4 regions of the Streptomyces sp. NPDC057702 genome follow, and region 1 is predicted to be linked to each of the others. Evidence: riboswitches for the same ligand, from Rfam matches in the RefSeq annotation. Region 1 holds a riboswitch; each other region holds the start of a gene.
The links. Region 1 has a riboswitch for cyclic di-AMP ahead of ACFVFR_RS04710 (transglycosylase family protein). Riboswitches for the same ligand answer to the same signal wherever they lie in the genome.
Positions count from the first base shown of each region.

Region 1 (3,199 bases):
GCGGATACCCCTGGTGGTTCGCGTTCAACCAGCTACGCGGGCTCCCCGAGGAGCTGCTCGCCGGCCGCTTCCGGCCGGTCATCGACTGGCTGTACGGACACATGCTGCTGGACCAGGCGTCCGTGGAGGAGGGCGCCCGACGCGTCTACGCCCACGCCTACGACACACCCGAGGCCATCCGGGCGGGCAACGGCTGGTATCAGACGATGCGCCAGGACATCGCCGACCTGGACACCCACGCGCCGGTCACGCTGCCCATCCTGACGCTGGCGGGTGAGACCAGCTACGCCGCGCTGCGCGAGCAGATGGGCCCGGACAAGGGCACCGACATCCGGGTGGTCGAGGTGGCGGGCAGCGGCCACTACGTACCGGAGGAGCGGCCCGAATCGGTGGTCCGGGAGCTGGTCGCCTTCTTCGGGGCGGGGCGGGCCGCCCCGGCGGACGAGGGCCGCTAGCCTCCCGTCCGGCCGGCGCGAGCCACCCTCCTGTCCGCGCGTCCGGCCGCCCGGTGGCCTTCGTCGGGTGGCCGGAGGTGCCGCGGGCGGGCGGGGGCCGGCCCGTGCCGGCCGGGGTGGCTCGCCGGTGCCGGGTGTGTGGGTGTGTGGTGCCCAGGGGTGGGGCTCGGGTCGCCGGGAAGGGGCCTGTCGGCCCGGACCCGCGCCCCCGGCGCCCCCTTCCGTAGGCGGGGGCGCCATCGGCCGGGGGATTGGGTGGCCTCGTCCCGGGTAGCAGCGGCGTCGGGCGCGGTCTGCCGCGCACCGGCATTCTCTCGCGACGTGGTCCGGCGCGGCCCGCGTCCACGGGGCGGTGGAATTCCGGGGCCGCCGGCGGCCCGTGGCTCGCGGCTTTCCGGGATTTGCCGGAAAGAGAGGCAACCCGCCCGGCTCGTGGCGCGTGTTCCAGAGGGGAAGGCGTATCGCGGACCCCGCATCGTGTGGCGTGGGGCACATCCCAGACCTCGGGGCGGGGTGCGTAGCGACTCCGGAAGCGCCATCCAAGATCATCTAAAAACGGACTACCCGGACTTTACGGGTGCTGTGGTGCGGCTCACGGGCGTCACTCGTGGATCTGTCACGCGCTGTGTCCGCGCGATGCCCGTCATGCGTGCCGGACCCCGACCCGCCAGGGAATCGAGCGGTCGCGCATTCCGTGGAATTGTCGCCCTGAGGCGAAGATCCCTCGCGCAGCGTTATCTCGCATCGCGAGCTAACGCCTTAATTGATCTTTATCGGGCGGTCCGTGGCTTGTCGTCGGGGAAATGAATGTGTTTTGTTGGCGATCCCGCTGAAACGAAGGCGGGTATCCGACGCCGGAATGCCGAATCTTGCCGCTGGCCGAGGAGAAACTTCGAAGTCATCACGGCAAGAGCGGGGGAACCAGGTAAGTGCCGCACCGCGTCCAGCGCGGTCGGCTTGGGGTGAAGACGTGTCGCGACGCCAGGCGTCGCACGGGACACGTCCGGGCAACTCCAGCCCGAATCCGACAGCTCACCTCGCAGGCATAGGAGAGGGATACCCCTATGTCTCATCGCACGCGTCACCGCCGCATCAGCCCCCGTCGTCTCGGCATCTCCGTCGCGCTGACCGCTGGCGGCGCCAGCCTCGCCATCCCCTTCCTGGGTGCGACCCAGGCCCACGCCGCCTCGGTGGACGTGTGGGAGAAGGTCGCCCAGTGCGAGGCGACCGGCAACTGGAGCATCAACACCGGCAACGGCTTCTACGGCGGCCTGCAGTTCACCGACAGCACCTGGCGTGCCTTCGGTGGCGCGGCGTACGCCCCGCGCGCCGACCTGGCCACCAAGGACCAGCAGATCGCCGTCGCCGAGAAGGTCCTCAAGGTGCAGGGCCCCGGCGCCTGGCCGGTGTGCTCCGTCAAGGCCGGCCTGACCGCCGGTGGCCCGGCTCCGCAGGTCGCCCCCGACGGCGCCCGCGACCAGGCCAACACCACCCGCGAGGCCCGCCCGGCCGCGCCCAAGGCCGCCCCGAAGGCCGCGCCCAAGGCCGCCGCCCCCCAGGCCGCCCCGAAGGCCGAGAGCAAGCCGGCTCCGCGCACCCAGAACTCGACCGCGGGCACGACGTACACCGTCCGCTCCGGCGACACGCTGTTCAAGATCTCCCAGGCGCACGACGTCAACGGTGGCTGGCGCGCGGTCTACGACCGCAACCAGGACGTCATCGGCGACAACCCGAACCTGATCTTCCCGAACCAGCGCCTGAGCCTGCCCGGTGGCGGCTCCGTCGCCCAGGCCCCGCAGCAGAAGGCCGCCCCGCAGCAGCAGGCCGCCCCGAAGCCCGCCAAGCCGCAGGCCCCGCAGCAGCAGTCGGCCCCCAAGCCGCAGGCCGCGCAGAGCGCCCCGCAGCAGCAGGCCGAGGCTCCCTCGTCGACCGGCTTCACCACCCCGGTGGCCAACAGCACCCTGGGCACCCCCTACCACCAGTCCGGTGGTAGCTGGTCCAGCGGCTACCACACCGGCGTGGACTTCCCCGTCTCCACCGGCACCACCGTGAAGTCCATCGGCGGCGGCCAGGTCGTCTCGGCCGGCTACGCCGGCTCGTACGGCAACCAGGTCGTCATCCGCCACGCGGACGGCCACTACAGCCAGTACGCCCACCTGTCGCAGCTCTCCGTCTCGGCCGGCCAGTCGGTCACCGGCGGCCAGCAGATCGGCCTGTCCGGCAGCACCGGCAACAGCAGCGGCCCGCACCTGCACTTCGAGGTCCGCACCGGCGCCGGCTACGGCTCCGACATCGACCCGATCTCCTACCTGCGGGGCAAGGGCGTCAGCATCTGACCAGCGGTTCCACCGCTGAGCCGGCGCCACTGACCGCCTCTGGACCAGTGGCCCGCGCGCCACACCGCACCACCCGACGTGCCCTCGCGCCCACCCGGCGCGGGGGCACGTCGGCGTTCCGCGCGGGCACATCCGAGCACGACCAGGCATCCGATGTGCGGGCAGCCGGGTGCTACGGGGCCAGCCCTGGGTAGAGTTCCCGGTCATGGGGTTGTGGAACGGGGAGGAACCCGCGAAGCGGGGCGACGCCGAGGCCGAGCGCACCGCCGACGGTCCCGTGCGAAGCGCCGGCGACCCGGCGCGCGCTGCCGGGGAGCCGCTGGGCGCCCCTGACACCAGGGCCCACCCGGCGCCGGGCGGCGGCGACGGCGCGCCGGTGCGCGATGCCGAGGCCCGTGCCGCCGGGCC
Region 1 covers NZ_JBHVJC010000005.1:14,191-17,389, reverse strand. The annotation lists gene ACFVFR_RS04715 (alpha/beta fold hydrolase) at 1-455, shown strand, start outside; cyclic di-AMP (ydaO/yuaA leader) riboswitch at 1,307-1,514, shown strand; gene ACFVFR_RS04710 (transglycosylase family protein) at 1,520-2,791, shown strand; gene ACFVFR_RS04705 (DUF1266 domain-containing protein) at 2,997-3,199, shown strand, end outside.

Region 2 (3,199 bases), on a different contig from region 1:
CGCAGGGCGGCGAGGAGATCGTGCTGGCCTCCGAGGCCGACGGCGCCGACGCCGCGCTCGACCGTCTGGCCAAGCTCGTCGCCGAGGGCCTTGAGGAGCTCCCGGAGACGGTCTGACTCGCCGTTCGGTACCTTCCGAAGCCGCGGTGGCCCCCAGGGTCGTCACCGCGGCTTCGTCGTTTCCCGCGCCTCCCATCCGCCCGCACCCCCGGGGCGCGCCCCGCCCGCGTACGTCTCAGGGCCCCCGGCGGGCCGACCGCTCGGCTCGGCCGCCACCGGCCCGCCCCGGAGCGCGCATGCCGAAGGCCCCACCCGGCGGGGGTGGGGCCTTCGAGATGACGCGACGCGCGGGGGCGAGCTCACGGCCGCCCGACCGGTGGCCCCGGGCGTGCCGGGCTCAGCACGGGTGGGTGCGCCCCCGTGCCCTGCCGCCGTCCGCGCGGGGCCGGCTCCGGCTCAGATGTTGACGCCGTGCGAGCGCAGGTAGGCGACGGGGTTGATGTCCGAGCCGTACTCGGGCGACGTGCGGGCCTCGAAGTGCAGGTGCGCGCCGGTGGAGTTGCCCGTGTTGCCGGCCAGGCCGATCTGCTGGCCCGGGGCGACGCTCTGACCCACCGAGACAGAGAGCGAGTCGAGGTGGCCGTACTGGGTGTAGGTGCCGTCGTTCATCTTGATCACGACGTTGTTGCCGTACGCGCCGCCCCAGCCCGCCTCGACGACGGTGCCGGCGCCTACGGCACGCACCGAGGTGCCCAGGCCGGCGTGGAAGTCGATGCCGGTGTGGCTGCCGGAGGACCAGTTGCCGCCCGACGCCTGGTACTGCGTGGAGACGTAGCTGCCCGCGACCGGGGAGACGTAGGCGGCGCCCAGCGTGGTGCGCTCGACGGTGCGGGTGGCCCGCGTGTCGCTGGCCTCGCGGGTCTCGGTCGCACGGGTCTCGGCGGCCTCACGCGCCTCGGCGGCGCGGGCCTCGGCCGCCTTCTTCTCGGCGGCCTTCTTCTTCGCGGCCTCGGCGGCGGCCTTGCGCTTGGCCTCCTCCGCCTTCTTCTTCATCTCGGCGGCGTGCTTGGCGGCCTGCTGGCGCGCCTCCTCCTCGGCCTGCTGTTCGGCCGCGGCCTGCTCGGCGGCGGAGTACTGGGCGTCGGCCTGGGCGCCGATCTTGTCGGCGATGCCGTCGTTGAGGGCCACCGCCTGACGCAGACCGGTGTCCTGGGGTTCCTGCGAGCCGGCGGCGCCGGAGGCGGCCATCGCGGGGGCGGCTATGCCGGCGACGACTCCGGTGGCGGCGAGAGTGGCCATGCCCGCCACGTTCGCGCTGCTCCGGGTAAGACGGCTGGGGCGACGGTGCCGCCCAGTGGCACGAGTGAGCGCCATGAGGAGGCGTACTCCTTTCCTTCCTTCTCGCCTACCGGGTTAGCTGACGGGTTCGGAGCAGGAAGGTCTCCTACGGTCGCCACGCCCCTCGCGAGGATGGCGGCCGATTCACCCCAGGGGACATGGGTCCCCGGCTCCCCTGGCTCGCGCCATGAGGGACTCGGCGATGGCTGCCCGGTGCCACGGGTGTGGCTGATCTGTGACGAGCAACGGGGCTGACGCTAAGCGGGACGTCTTTTGATCGGCAAACAGAACCGGGTGAATGTTGCGCACGCCACACGGCAGACGGGCAGCCTCTCCCGCAAACCAGACATACCGAGAGGCCCTGGCATCCCACGGGACACCAGGGCCTCCTGACTCGCCGTAACCACACGTCGGCGACCGGAGCTCCGCGCTCCGCTCGTGTGGGTCGGGGCGATTCGGGCGCCGCCGCTGGCGAGGCGGCGACGCGAGCCGCCGCACGCGGACCGGCGAACGCTCCGGGACACGCCTCACGGCGGGCTCCGGGCGGCGAGCGCGGGAGACGGGACGGCGCGGGACCGCACCGGGCCCCACGCCGCCTGACGGCGCGCCAGCCCGGTCGGTACGCCTACGGGCTTCCGCGCCCCGCCACGCCTCGTGCTAGCCGGTCACCACCCGCACGTCACCGATGCCCAGCGCCTTGACCGGCTCCGCGATCACCGAGGCGTCGCCGACCAGCACGGTCACCAGACGGTCCGTCGGGAAGGCGGCCACCGCCGCCGCGGTCGCCTCGACGGTGCCGGTCTCGGCGAGCCGTTGGTAGAGGTGGGCCTGGAAGTCGTCCGGGAGGTGCTGCTCCACCTGGTCGGCGAGGGTGCCCGCGACGGAGGCGGCCGTCTCGTACTTCAGCGGGGCGATCCCCACCAGGTTCTGCACGGCCACGTCACGCTCGTCGTCCGTGAGCCCCTCGGCGGCCAGCGTGCGCAGCACCTTCCACGCGTCCTCCAGCGCCGGGCCGGTCACCTCGGTGGCCACCGAACCGCTGATGGCCAGCAGCGAGAGGCCGGTGCCCTCCGGCGTGGAGCGCAGGACCTGCGCGAAGGCCCGCACGCCGTACGTGTAGCCCTTCTCCTCGCGCAGCACGCGGTCCAGCCGGGAGGTGAGGGTGCCACCCAGGCAGTAGGTGCCGAGCGTCTGCGCGGGCCACACCCGGTCGTGCCGGTCGGCGCCGACCCGTCCGATGAGCAGCTGGGTCTGCACGGCACCGGGCCGGTCCACGATGACGACCCGGCCGCTGTCGTCGGCGGTGACGGCGGGCACCGGGCGCGGCGCGGCCGTGTCGCCGCTCCAGGCGCCCAGCGTCTCGGCGAGCGCCTGGTCGAGGTCCACGCCGGTGAGGTCGCCGACGACCACCGCGGTGGCCGTGGCCGGGCGCACGTGGGCGGCGTAGAAGGCGCGCACGGCGGCGGCGTCCACGCCCGTCACCGTCTCCTCGGTGCCCTGGCGGGGCCGGGACATCCGGGAGTCGGCCGGGAAGAGCTCCTTGGACAGCGTCATCGCGGCCCGCCGCGCCGGGTTGGCCAGCTCGTGCGGGATCTCGTCGAGCCGGTTGCGCACCAGCCGCTCCACCTCGCTCTCGGGGAAGGCGGGGGCCCGCAGCGCGTCGGCGAGCAGTCCGAGCGCCTTGGTCAGCCGGGAGGCCGGAACCTCCAGGGAGACCCGCACGCCCGGGTGGTCGGCGTAGGCGTCCAGGGTGGCGCCGCAGCGCTCCAGCTCGGCCGCGAACTCCTCGGCCGAGTGCCGGTCGGTCCCCTCGGACAGGGCCCTGGCCATGATGGTCGCCACGCCTTCGAGCCCCTGCGGCT
Region 2 covers NZ_JBHVJC010000006.1:117,224-120,422, reverse strand. The annotation lists gene ACFVFR_RS06185 (HPr family phosphocarrier protein) at 1-116, shown strand, start outside; gene ACFVFR_RS06180 (M23 family metallopeptidase) at 456-1,373, opposite strand; cyclic di-AMP (ydaO/yuaA leader) riboswitch at 1,388-1,549, opposite strand; gene ACFVFR_RS06175 (M16 family metallopeptidase) at 1,995-3,199, opposite strand, start outside.
Region 2: another riboswitch for cyclic di-AMP. It lies ahead of ACFVFR_RS06180 (M23 family metallopeptidase); the one in region 1 lies ahead of ACFVFR_RS04710 (transglycosylase family protein).

Region 3 (3,199 bases), on a different contig from region 1:
AGCGGCCGGTCAGCCCAGCGAGCCGAGCAGGGCGGCGAGCAGGTCCGGCGCGCCCTGCGGCAGGTCAGCCACCGCGTTCAGGACGAACGCGTGCTCACCCGCGCGCAGCGGCGACTTGCCGAACGTCTTCTTCAGCAGCTTCTCGCCGTCGGCGGTCAGCGCGGTCCGTACGTCGACGGCCTTGATCTGCTTCGGCGTGGTCTGGGCGTTCTCCCGCTTGATGGAGTACGTCAGGAAGTCGACCTGCCGCGCCTTGGCCCGGTTGACCGAGGCCGACACCTGCGTGTGCGGGGTCTTGTTGACATAGTTGTGGATCTTGGTGAGGTCCAGGCGGTCGTCCCGGTCGCGGAAGGTCACCCCGCCCTTGAGCTTCGCGTAGTCCCGGGTGCCCTCGGTCAGCGGGAACGACACACACTGGTGCTGCTTGCCGGTGAGCTTGGCGCCCCCCGTCGCGGCCAACCGGATCTTCGCCTCGGCGAGCCGCTTCGCGGCCGGCTTGGTCAGGCAGAACTCGGCCTTGCCGTTCTGGATCGGCGTGGTCGTCTCGCGGGCCTGGGCCGGCGTCACCGCACACGCCAGCGCCGCCGCAACGACGGCCGCACCCGTCATTCCTCGCATCATGACTCGTCCTCGTTGCATCAGGCCGACCGTGATTCGGTCGGCACGTCGAGGACAACGCCGAGTGCCTCCTGAGGGTGACGTCCGCCCCGGGAACATCACCCGGCCTGGTGAGCGTGGCGCAAAGCCGGGACATCCGAAGGCCCCTGCCTCATCCTGGCCCGCGAACGGGCGGGTGACGGCGCGCGCCGCCACCCGCCCGACGACCACGGCCCGGCCGTGGGACGGCTCAGCGCACGCGGCCGTACCAGACCTTGTTGGTCCAGATCTTCTCCAGCCGCACCGACTTGCCCGGCTTGGGCGCGTGCCAGATCTTGTTCCGCCCGGCGTAGATGCCCACGTGGTAGACGTTCCGGCCGGAGTGGAAGAAGACCAGATCGCCCGCCTTGCGGGACTTCGCGGACAGGTGGCGGGTCTTGTTGTACTGGGCGGCGGCCGTGCGCGGCAGCTTCTTGCCCGCCTTCTTGAACGAGTAGAGCGTGAGCCCCGAGCAGTCGAACCGGTGCGGGCCGACCGCCCCGTACTTGTAGGGCGCGCCCTTCTTGCCGGCCGCGACCTTGAGCGCCTTGCCGGAGGTCGTGGCCGCCTGTGCGTCGGTCGACATGGCCGGTACGAGCGAGGAGCCCGCCAACACCGTCGCGGTCAGAGCGGACGCGGTGCCGATACGGGTGGCGAGCGCGGGTATACGTGGCTGCGCGGACATACGAAAGCCCTTCGACATCCGCCTGCGAAAGATGACCTGTCGGGTTCGGGCTGACGAAGTTGCCCGGCCATCTACGTGGCTTCACCCCAAGGGCCACCGAATTCGTGGCCCGTCGTACCTGGGTCTCCCGTTCCTGCCGATCCGTGGTCTTCTCCCTGGGTCCGCGCGGCGGCAGGACTCGGCGTCCGCCCGGACCGCCCCGCCGTGGTGACGGGGGCTTGGTGCTGTCGGATAGGGATACTGCGTCATTCACGGCCCGAAATCGCAGCCGAAAGGGCCGTATGTGAAGTTCTTCACCTTCGTCGGTGACGCAGAACCGCGCCGCCACAGGTACCCCATACGAGTCGCGCACACTCGCCCTGACCTGCGGAAACAGCAAACCGGACGGGGAGGTTCCACGGCGCGGCGCGGCTGTGGGCCATGCAGCCGCCGAACGCGCCCGGTCCGGAGTGTGGGCGGTGACGAGACGTCACGCCGCGCCCAGCGCGGGCCGTCGGCGAGCCCGGCACCCCGCGACGGCACCCCCGTGGCGCGGGCCGACAGCGCGCGGCCCCCGCCCCGCCGGGGCGACACGGCGCCGCCCAGGGCCGCGCGCGCCGCCTTGGGGTGTGAACGCGGCTCAGTCGGCCGTCTCGCGCGGGCCGTCGGCCGGGCCGTCGAACGAGCTCGTACCGACGAAGGCCCGGAACTCCTCACCCGGCACCAGCCGACGGGAGCGCACCCGCGTGAAGCCCGCGTCCCGCATCTGGTCCAGCAGCTCGGTCGGGCGCGGCAGTGTGCCGGTGAAGTCGGCGTAGGCGCACCACAGGTTCAGCATCTCGATACCGGGCCCGCCGCCCTGGCAGCTCGTCGTCAGCAGCAGCCGGCCCCCGGGCATCAGGAAGGAGCGCGCCCGCTCCAGCACCTTGGTCCGCTCGCCCTCGGGGAAGTAGTAGATGTTGTTGTGCAGGGTGACCAGGTCGAACTTCTGCTCCGTGGCGTAGGTCCGCACGTCGCTGCGCACCACCTCCACCCGATCGGCCAGCCCCCACTTGTCCAGGTTCCCCCGGGCCTGGGCCACCACCTCGTCCTGGAGGTCGATGGCCACCGCCGTCAGCCGGGGGTTGAGCGAGGCGGCGTGCCGCACGTAGGTGCCGCTGCCGCACCCCACCTCAAGCAGGCGCACCGGCGCCGCCCGGTCCACGTGCTGCTCCACCACCGCCTGCACGGCGGGTTCGAGCACACGCGAGGAACGGGCGATCAGCGCGCCGTCCTGGTCGGTGATCGCCACCCGCCGCCCCTCGCGCAACATCGCCGGGGCGTCCAGCAGCAGCGGGGCGTGGAAGCGCATGAGCTGTTCGAGCAGCGCCACGTACGCGTCCGCCTCCGCCTTGGCCAACGCCCTGGCCAGCCGACCACGCAGCCGGTAGCGCCCCCCGCGCTGGCCGAGCTCTCCCAGCCGTACGCCCATCTCCAGCCAGGCGCCCAGCAGGTGCTCCTCTCCGTGCATGCCGAGCTCGTCGGCGAGTGCGGGCGCGTCGAGCGGCTGCCGCGCCAGGTGGCGCAGCACCCCGCTGCCGGCGGCGGCGGCCAGGAACGAGGCGCGGTAGGCGGGCGCCATCAGGTCCTTGGGCAGCCGCATGGCCAGCGAGAAGTGACTGCTGCGCACCAGCTTGGCGAACGTGCGGATCTTCACGGGGAGTTCCTCATCTGTGCTGGGGGTGGCGATGGCGTACGCGCGGGCGACGGTCGGGCCGACGCGCGCCCCGCCGGCACCGCAGCCCGCGACCCGGCGGCCGGCGACGCGGTGGCGGGTGGCGCGCACCACGGACGGCTGTCACACCAGGAGGGTTGACGGCACACGTGCGCTGGGGAACTGACTGCCCAACGCCCCGCGGG
Region 3 covers NZ_JBHVJC010000025.1:110,121-113,319, forward strand. The annotation lists gene ACFVFR_RS20435 (hypothetical protein) at 10-609, opposite strand; gene ACFVFR_RS20440 (C40 family peptidase) at 848-1,321, opposite strand; cyclic di-AMP (ydaO/yuaA leader) riboswitch at 1,325-1,515, opposite strand; gene ACFVFR_RS20445 (SAM-dependent methyltransferase) at 1,941-2,996, opposite strand.
Region 3: another riboswitch for cyclic di-AMP. It lies ahead of ACFVFR_RS20440 (C40 family peptidase); the one in region 1 lies ahead of ACFVFR_RS04710 (transglycosylase family protein).

Region 4 (3,199 bases), on a different contig from region 1:
GGGCGCGGCGGACCGGCACGCCCGCGCCCTGGGCGTCGAGCTCTGACCCGGTGCGTACGCCGCGCCCCGGCGTGGCGTACGCCCGCTTGGCCGCCTCCGGGTCGCCCGCCCGCCGCGTGGGCCGGACGCTGGGACGGACGCATCCGGCGGGGCGCTGTGCCGGGTGCGGGCCAGTCGAGAGCGGGAGCGACGCGTGGGGAGTGCTGGGTGGGCCGGTGCGGGCGCGGAGTCGCCACGGGCCGCGCGGGCTCGTCGGATCGCCCGCTGGCTGCCCGCGTTCCTGCTGGTCGGCGGCGTCATCTTCGACGTGCTCATGCCGACGCACTACACGGCCTCGCCGTTCCTGTCGGCCGCGCCGCTGGTCGCCGCCCCGCTGTTCTCGCTGGGCGCGACGTCGGCGGTGGCCGCGACGGCCGCCGTCAGCTCGGTGCTGCTGGCGGTCTTCCACAGCGGCGGCGACCACGCCCTGTCGGTGACCGAGGTCGTCACCGTGTGCACCGTCGCGCTGCTGGCGCTGGCGATCAACCTGGTGGTGCGACGCAACTTCCGCCAACTGGCGACCGTACGCGTCGTCGCCGAGGCCGCGCAGCGCGCCGTGCTGCCCGCGCCCCCGGCCCGTATCGGGCCCCTGAAGGTCGCCGCCCGCTACGTCGCCGCGCAGACCGACGCCCGTATCGGCGGTGACCTGTTCGCGGTGCAGGAGACACCGCACGGCGTGCGGGCGATCATCGGCGACGTACGGGGCAAGGGGCTGGAGGCCGTGGAGGCCGTCGCCGTCGTCATCGGGGCCTTCCGGGAGGCCGCCGAGCAGGAGCCGTCCCTGGAGGGGCTGGCCGACCGGCTGGAGCGGGCGCTGGACCGGGAGGGCGACCGGCGGGTGGGGCTCGACCAGTTCGAGGGGTTCACCACGGCCGTGCTGGTCGAGATCGGGGAGGACGGCGGCGCGCTGCGGCTCGTCAACCGGGGCCACCCGCCGCCCCTGTTGCTGCTGCCCACCGGTCACGTGCGTGAGCTCAGCCCGGACGCCGACGCGCTGCCGCTGGGCATGCGGGACCTGGCCGCCTGGCGGGACACCGTGCAGGAGCTGCCCTTCCCGGCCGGGGCGACGCTGCTGCTGCTCACGGACGGGGTGACCGAGGCGCGCGATGCCAGCGGGCGGTTCTACGAGCCGACGCGGCGCCTGAGCGGCCGGCGCTTCGTGGGCCCGGACGCGCTCCTGGACACGCTGATCGCCGACGTGGGCCGGCACGCCGGTGGGCAGCGGGCCGACGACATGGCGCTGCTGGCGCTGCGGCGGCCGGGACCGCCGGGTCTGGCGGTCGCCCGACGGGCCCGTCGGAGCCCCGACGACTGCGCTGGGTAGCCGATCTTGACCCCTGTGCTGAGGTGGTACCGGCGTGCCGTCGAAGCGGAGCGGGTATTCCCCGGAACAGCTTGGAATCACACCCCGGCCTCTATTAACGTTCGATAACGCAGCGCGGCCGTCACAGCCGCCGCCAGAGGCGGCACCGTGCGCCGTCGCCGAATCCCGTAGGTGCGTCATCGCAGCTCACAGCGGTGCCGTGGCGAGGGAACCGGGGAACCAACCCTTGGGGTGAATCGGGTCGTCCGCGACTCGTAGGAGACCTTCCTGCTCCGAACCCGTCAGCTAACCCGGTAGGCGAGAAGGAAGGAAAGGAGCACGCCTCCGTGGCGTCCAACAGGTCTGCCCTCGACCAGGCTTCCCCCGCGTACGACGACGTCGAGGACCCCGCCGGGCCTCCCTGGGCACCGCCCGGGAGCGAGGCGGGGGACGGCCCCTGGGAGGAGTGGAACCCCACCGCCGAATCCGTCGCCCCCGTCCGTGGCCGGCACCGCGTGGTCAAACAGCGCGGCGGATCGATGGCCCGCAGCGGCGCCGTGCTCGGCGTGGGCGTCATCGCGGCGGTCGGCGCCGGCGGCATGGCCAGCGCCAAGGACCGCCCCCAGCCCCCCATATCGATGCCCGACCTCGGCCCCATCGCCGACCAGGTCAAGGCCGCCCTGCCCGACGCCGACGAACTCCCCGGCGTCGGGCCGCTCGTTTCCGACGGCGGCTCCGACACCGACCAGCGCCAGGCCGCCGAACGGCAGGCCGCGGCCCACGCGCCGTTCAGCCAGGCCGGACTGACGGCCGAGGAGTCCGCGCACGGCACGGCCAACGCGGGCGAGGCGCTGCGGGCCCGCATCCTGCAGCAGGCCGACACCCAGCACAGCGCGGCCGACGCCGCCGAGCGTGAGGCCGCCGAACGGGCCGCGGCACGCGAGGCGGCGGCCGAGGCGTCCCGCAAGAAGGCCGCCGAGGTGGAGAGGGAGCGGGCCGCCGAGGCGGCGGCCAAGCGCGAGGCGGCCGAGGCCGAGGCCCGACGCGCGGCGGCGGCCCAGCGGAAGGCGGAGGCCGAGCGCCGCGCGAAGCTCGCCGCCAGCTACGCCCTGCCCGTCGGCTCGTACACGCTGACGTCCACCTTCGGGCAGGCCGGCGACATGTGGTCGGCCAACCACACCGGGCTGGACTTCGCCGCCCCCACCGGCACGCCGGTGGGGGCGGTGCACGGCGGGACCATCACGCAGGCCGGCTGGGCCGGTTCGTACGGCTACCGGATCGTCCTCACACTCGATGACGGCACCGAGATCTGGTACTGCCATCTGTCGTCCATGACGCGGACCACCGGCACGGTCGGCACGGGCAAGGTCATCGGCCGGGTGGGCGCGACCGGCAACGTGACCGGCCCGCACCTGCACCTGGAGGTGCGCCCCAGCGGTGGCGCGCCGATCGACCCGATGGCCTGGCTCCAGAACCACGGCCTCCAGCCCTAGCCGACGGCACGACCCGGCCCCCGCGCGCGGGGGCCGGGCTCCGCGCGCGGGCCCGGCGCGGCCCGGTCGCCCGCCGGGCCACGGGCCCGGGGGGAATAGCCCTCAGGACCGGCCCGTTGCGCGTGAACATGGCTGATCAACAACAGAGCACGCGCACGCGCCGGATCGGCGACATCGAGGTGTCCCCCCTCGCGCTGGGCGGCAACGTCTTCGGCTGGGGCGCCGACCGGGCCCAGTCCTTCGCCATCCTGGACGCCTACACGGGGGCGGGCGGCAACTTCGTCGACACCGCCGACGTGTACGCGGCCTGGGTGCCGGGAAACTCGGGCGGCGAGTCGGAGACCATCATCGGCGACTGGCTCGC
Region 4 covers NZ_JBHVJC010000011.1:158,685-161,883, forward strand. The annotation lists gene ACFVFR_RS10730 (DUF6227 family protein) at 1-46, shown strand, start outside; gene ACFVFR_RS10735 (PP2C family protein-serine/threonine phosphatase) at 194-1,363, shown strand; cyclic di-AMP (ydaO/yuaA leader) riboswitch at 1,510-1,678, shown strand; gene ACFVFR_RS10740 (M23 family metallopeptidase) at 1,690-2,835, shown strand; gene ACFVFR_RS10745 (aldo/keto reductase) at 2,964-3,199, shown strand, end outside.
Region 4: another riboswitch for cyclic di-AMP. It lies ahead of ACFVFR_RS10740 (M23 family metallopeptidase); the one in region 1 lies ahead of ACFVFR_RS04710 (transglycosylase family protein).